2 regions of the Pseudoalteromonas sp. HF66 genome follow, and region 2 is predicted to be linked to the other one. Evidence: predicted binding sites of a transcription regulator. Region 2 holds the regulator's gene; the other holds the start of a gene.
What was found. Region 2 encodes sigma-54, which starts transcription at its own class of promoters, with help from an activator protein. Its sites were predicted from a motif close to GTTGGCACGNNNNTNGNNT; they were not measured.
Positions count from the first base shown of each region.

Region 1: HCZ11_RS17995 (P-II family nitrogen regulator) is a predicted target of sigma-54. The motif match lies at 1,309-1,327, and genes of this name have one in related genera.

Region 1 covers NZ_JAATOU010000026.1:17,615-21,039, reverse strand. The annotation lists gene HCZ11_RS18000 (ammonium transporter) at 1-915, opposite strand, end outside; gene HCZ11_RS17995 (P-II family nitrogen regulator) at 925-1,263, opposite strand; gene HCZ11_RS17990 (diguanylate cyclase) at 1,445-2,674, opposite strand; gene HCZ11_RS17985 (S10 family peptidase) at 2,917-3,425, shown strand, end outside.
Region 2 covers NZ_JAATOU010000014.1:99,419-102,843, forward strand. The annotation lists gene lptA (lipopolysaccharide transport periplasmic protein LptA) at 1-8, shown strand, start outside; gene lptB (LPS export ABC transporter ATP-binding protein) at 5-730, shown strand; gene HCZ11_RS14325 (RNA polymerase factor sigma-54) at 848-2,344, shown strand; gene hpf (ribosome hibernation promoting factor) at 2,372-2,659, shown strand; gene ptsN (PTS IIA-like nitrogen regulatory protein PtsN) at 2,663-3,115, shown strand; gene rapZ (RNase adapter RapZ) at 3,116-3,425, shown strand, end outside.

The DNA of each region.
Region 1 (3,425 bases), on a different contig from region 2:
CAGTGAGCCACCTAATAGACCAAGTAAACAAGCAAGTAATGGAGTTGGTGATGCTGGCTCTGCAGTAATTGTTACAAGACCTGCTAATGCACCATTTAGAACCATAGTTAAATCAGCTTTACCCCATAACACTTTACATACGAATAGTGCTGCAATAGCGCCGCACGCTGCTGCTGCATTAGTGTTTAAGAAGATTTTACCTACTGCTGTTGCATTTTCAGCGTCAGAAACAAGTAGTTGTGAACCACCGTTAAAACCAAACCACCCCATCCAAAGGATTAATGTGCCAAGTGTTGCTAACGGTAAGTTAGAACCTGGAATTGGATAGATTTCACCGTTTTTACCGTATTTACCTTTACGAGCACCTAGGAAAAGTACACCAGCTAGCGCTGCCGCAGCACCTGCACCATGAACGATTGCAGAACCAGCGAAATCAACAAAGCCCATTTCAGATAAGAAGCCTGCGCCCCAAGTCCAGTAACCTTCGATTGGGTAGATAAAACCAGTTAAAACAACAGTAAAAACTAAGAATGCCCATAACTTCATACGCTCAGCCACCGCGCCAGATACGATTGACATAGCCGTTGCTACGAACACAACTTGGAAGAAGAAATCAGACTCTAAAGAGTGGTCCGCATCAGCAGCTTGAGTGCCAATTAATGCGCCAAATGAAGGAATGAAACCGCCTTCTGCATTATCAACATACATGATGTTGTAACCCACTAATAAAAACATAGTGCAGGCAATAGAAAATAGTGCAACGTTTTTAGTTAGGATTTCTGTTGTATTTTTTGCACGCACTAAACCTGCTTCCAGCATAGCGAAACCAGCCGCCATCCACATTACTAAAACACCCGACATTAAAAAGTAAAAAGTGTCGAGTGAGAACTTCAACTCTACGATAGTGTTTTCCATAATTCCCCCTTAAATTGCTTCTTCATCTAGTTCGCCCGTACGAATACGAACGATTTGGTCTAAGTCGTAAACAAAAATTTTGCCGTCACCAATTTTGCCTGTTGAAGCAATTTTTGTGATGGTTTCAACTACGCGTTGACAATTTTCGCTACGAGTTGCAATTTCAAGTTTGATTTTTGGAATAAAATCGACTTGGTATTCAGCTCCACGATATAGTTCAGTATGACCGCGTTGACGACCAAAGCCTTTTACATCAACAACTGTCATCCCCTCAATGCCTAAATCAGCCAATGCTTCACGTACATCATCAAGTTTGAATGGCTTTATTATTGCACTAATCATTTTCATAGTGGCCCCCTTCGGACGCTTATTGTTATCCTGTTGGTTTATACAATCCAACCTTTGTGCCATTATTTTTTATTCTTTAATTTCAATTGATTATGAATAAAAACTAGTTTTTGCACAAAAAAAATGCACCCTAATGGTGCATTTTTTTAACAATTAGCCAGCGCTGGTGCAGTAAGCACAACTATAACTGAACTAAGCAGTTCCGATCTTGCTGTTTGGCTTGATATAAGGCTTTGTCAGCAATGCGCATCGCAGCTGTAAGTGATACTTTTTGGAATAGGGTCATACCGATGCTCATCGTTAATGAATAAGGCTCACCGTTAATTGAAAAAGCATGACTCGCTAACTGCTCTCTGAAAATATTGAGTTTAGATTCTGCGTTAGCTAAATTCATATTGTGCAGAACCACTGCAAATTCTTCGCCGCCAATTCTAGCGATAGTGAAGTCATCAAATTTAGTCTTTAAAAATGAAGACACTTGCTTTAGAGCCTGATCACCTGCTTCATGACCAAACTGGTCATTCACATTTTTAAAGAAGTCGATATCAAGCAAGGCCAGTACGTTTTCTTGCTCAACATTTTTAAGCAGTTTTTCTGCGTATTGATAAAAATAACGACGATTATGCAAACCAGTTAAATGGTCGCGGTATGCACTTTCTTTTATATCGGCTATTAAAGCAAGCTGCTCCATGGTTTGCATAACACGGCAATGAAACTCTTCATTCATAAACGGCTTAGTTAAAAAGTCGTTTGCTCCGTATTTAATAAAACGCGCCGACAAGCCATGCTTACCCGCACCGGATAACCCGATAATTGCTAAGTCATCACGGCCACGGAAATTACGCACCGCTTTCACTAACTCAAAACCATCCATTGTTGGCATTGCATAGTCTGTAAGTAACAACTTAATCTCAGGGTCGTCTTTTAACATTTGCAATGCTTGCTCACCATCTTGGGCATCGCGTACATCAAACAATTGCTTTTCGAGCATTTGCTTCATTAAAGTGCGGCTCAATACTGAGTCATCGGCTACTAGCGCTTTACTCCCATCATTTCTAAGTAGTTGCGCAACAAGCTTTATCGCATAATGATATGAATCACGGTTATCTTTAACCACGTAATCTACTACACCAAGCTCTAACATTTGCTGGCGAATATATTCATCAATCTTTGATGTCAGGACAACGGTTGGAATATTTTTTGATAAGGTGTATTTAGCTACTTCGCCATTCATCGCATCAGGTAGCGTTAAATCGACTAAGGCTAAGGTGTAATCGTGCTCTGATATTAAAGAGACGCCCTCTTTTAAAGACCACGCAAAGTCAACAGCTACATCTAAATAGTGAGCAGCGAGATGACGTAACACTTGCTGTACTACTTTACTGTCTTCGACGACTAATACTCTTTGCATTGCAACTTCTCTTTTCTAAGCACGTGTACACAGATTATAAACACGCTAAATATACGTCATTTTTTAATCTAGCTAAATAATTAAGCAAAATATCTTTGCTAAAAAATGCACTTTTTTGTAATCGTTCAGCATTTCCGGTTATTTTTCTGTTTAACAGCTAATATTGGTCACTAGTCTCATTAGTTTGTCATCGAGTTGGCTTTACTTTTTAATAGCTGCAATTCGAATAATAAGGAATCAACATGAAACTAGTTAGTTTTATTGGCTTGTCAGTGACAGCACTAACACTGACCTTCAGTACTCCAAGCTTTGCAGATAATGGACGTCGTATTGACGTTGACAGCAAAGTAGTGACAGAGCATAAAGCTCGCATTAATGGTGAGCGCTTTTCATATACCGCAACCACTGGCACACAACCGGTTTGGAATGAACAAGGTGATGCCGTAGCAACGCTGCAATATACTTATTATACCCGTGATAAAGTAGACGATAGAACAAAACGTCCTTTGGTCTTTTCTTTCAATGGTGGCCCAGGCTCTGCATCAGTATGGATGCACCTTGCCTATACTGGACCACGTGTATTAAAAATTGATGACGAAGGCTACCCAGTTCAACCTTATGGCGTAAAAGATAACCCTTACTCAATTTTAGACGTGGCTGATATTGTTTATATCAACCCAGTTAACACGGGTTACTCACGTGTTCTTGAAAACGAAAAAGGTGAGCTTCCGAGTAAATCAGACCAACAAAA
Region 2 (3,425 bases):
AACCATGAGCACATTAAAAGCAGAGCTTTTAGCTAAGAGCTACAAAGGCCGCCAAGTGGTTAAAAATGTCGGTCTGGAAGTTGAAGCTGGCAGTATTGTTGGCTTGCTTGGCCCAAATGGTGCTGGTAAAACCACGACTTTTTACATGATTGTAGGCCTAGTTCCGAGCGACAAAGGTAAAATTAGCATCGATGATAACGATATTACCCTTTTGCCAATGCACAGCCGTGCGAGGTTGGGTATTGGTTATCTACCGCAAGAATCTTCGATTTTTCGAAAGTTAACAGTTTACCAAAACTTGATGGCTATTTTAGAGACTCGTAAAGATCTAAATAAAACCACGCGGGAAGAAACTCTAAATAGCTTATTAGATGAATTTAGCATCCAACACATCCGTGATAGTCAAGGTATGGCGCTATCTGGTGGTGAACGTCGCCGCGTTGAAATTGCTCGCGCATTAGCCGCTAATCCTAAATTTATCCTTTTAGATGAGCCTTTTGCTGGTGTTGATCCAATTTCAGTGTTAGATATAAAGAAAATTATTGAGCACCTAAAAAATCGTGGTATTGGTGTACTAATTACTGACCATAATGTTCGAGAAACCCTTGATGTTTGTGAAAAAGCCTACATTGTTTCTCATGGGGAGCTAATTGCATCAGGCACACCTGAGCACGTATTAGCTGACCAAACTGTACGCGATGTTTATCTAGGCGAGCAATTTAGGCTGTAACCATTACGCCACCGACTAGAGCATCTGCTAGACTTATAACAATGACAATAAATCGATAATAACTTAACTGTCTTTGCACAGTTATCGATAACTTAAAAAAAGGATTGTTAGGGATACATGAGGCAATCATTACAGCTGCGCATGGGCCAGCAACTTACAATGACTCCACAACTGCAACAAGCTATTCGTTTGTTGCAGCTCAGTACATTGGATCTCCAACAAGAAATTCAAGAGGCGCTAGATAGTAACCCTTTACTTGAAGTGGAAGAAGCGGATTACAACGAAGAAAGCATCGGCAAAAATGAACAAAAAGCTGAATCTGACGATGTGCAAGTCAGCGCTTCTGCAGACGAAGCACCTAGCGAATATGAACAAGAAAGCAGTGATGCTCTAAATAAAGACACTGTAAGTGACGATTTAGCCATGGATGTTACATGGGATGAGTACATGAGTGCCGCTCCATCAACATCATCAGGGCCAATGCCAGAAGATGAATCTATTTATCAAGGTGCATCGACCGAAACCCTTCACGAATACCTTATGTGGCAATTACAGCTAACTCCCTTTAGTCCGACTGATGAAGCGATTGCTGTGGCAATTGTTGAGGCTATCGATGACTCTGGTATTTTAACGGTAAGCTGTGAAGATATCGTCGAGAGCTTTAATCAAAATAGTGATGAAGAAGAAATCGAACTTGATGAAGTCGAAGCGGTCCTAAAGAGAATTCAATTGTTTGATCCTGTCGGTATTGGGGCGCGTAGTTTACAGGAATGCCTGTGTATTCAACTTCGCCAATTCGATGCAAACACGCCATATTTAGCTGAAACTAAAATGGTTTTATCTGAGCATATCGAATTATTAGCGAGTCGCGACTATCGAACTTTGATGAAAAAGACTAAGCTTAAAGAAAATGAGCTTAAAGAAGTAATGACGCTAATTCACAGCTTAAACCCTAAGCCTGCGGATAGCATAGTACGCGAAGAGTCTGAGTACGTCATACCTGATGTATCAGTGAAAAAAGTAAAAGGTCGCTGGGTGGTTGAGTTAAACCCAGATAGTATGCCAAAGATTAGAGTGAACAGCCAATATGCGGCTATGTCTCGCTCTGTTAAATCAAGTAGCGACAGCCAATTTATTCGCTCTCACTTACAAGAAGCAAAGTGGTTTATTAAGAGCTTAGAAAGCCGTAACGATACACTATTAAAAGTGACCAACTGTATCGTTCAACAACAACAAGCTTTCTTTGAGCATGGCCCAGAAGCAATGAAGCCGATGGTGCTAAATGATGTTGCTGAAATGGTCGAAATGCATGAATCGACGATTTCACGAGTAACAACGCAAAAATATATGCATACCCCCAGGGGTATTTTTGAGTTGAAATATTTCTTCTCAAGCCATGTCAGCACTGAAAATGGTGGTGAGTGTTCTTCAACAGCAATACGCGCTTTAATCAAGAAGTTAGTCGCTGCAGAAAACTCGGCTAAACCATTGAGTGATAGCAAAATTGCAGATATATTGGCTGAGCAAGGAATTAAAGTAGCTAGACGTACAATTGCAAAATATCGTGAGTCTCTAGCAATACCTCCGTCTAATCAGCGTAAGAGTTTGATTTAGACGTTTTACATAGAAGGAAAAATGCTTATGCAACTAAATTTAACTGGTCGTCATGTAGAAATCACTGATTCATTAAGAGACTATGTAAACACCAAGTTTGCGAAACTAGAAAGGCATTTTGACCATATTAATAATGTTCATGTCATTCTAGATGTAGAAAAATTAAGCCAAAAAGCAGAAGCAACTTTACATGTAAACGGAGGCGAATTGTTCGCTTCTACAGAACATCAAGATATGTACGCAGCCATTGACTCGTTGATCGATAAGCTTGATCGCCAAGTCATTAAACACAAAGAGAAATTAGCTCGACATTAAATTATGAAACTAAGTTCACTTACTAATCAGGACTGCAGCAAAGCTGCGGTCCTTTTTAATAGCAAAAAAAGAATTCTTGAATATATCAGCGAACTGGCTCACCAGCAGCTTCCTCATTTATCTCAACAAGATATCCTAAATGCTTTACTCAACCGAGAGAAGTTAGGTAGCACTGGTATTGGCCGAGGTATTGCTATTCCACATGGCCGAATGAGTGGCGCCGATGAACCTCAGGCGTTTGTCATAGTGAGTGAATCCCCAATCAATTTTGATGCAATTGATAATCGCCCTGTTGACATTTTCGTAGCACTCATCGTACCAGATGGTGACTCTCAGCTTCATCTAAAGACCTTATCAACAATTGCTGATAGACTTAAAGATAAAGAGTTTTGTAAACAGCTGCGTAGTGCTACTACCGATCAGCAACTGTTTCAGGTTATATCAGCAGAGGCATAAATGGAATTAATCATTATCAGCGGTCGCTCAGGCTCAGGTAAATCGGTCGCTTTACGAGTACTTGAAGACTTAGGTTATTATTGCGTTGATAATATTCCAGTCAATTTACTGCCTTCGCTCGTGCGTAGCGTATCAGATAACTACGATAAAATAGCGGTCAGTATTGATGTGCGTAACCTTCCAAAAGAGCAGCAAGAATTTAATGATATTCTTGAGTACCTTCCTGGTTTCGCAAATCCAACACTTTTTTACTTAGACAGTGATGACCAAACCCTGATAAAACGCTTTTCAGAGACTCGTCGTTTACACC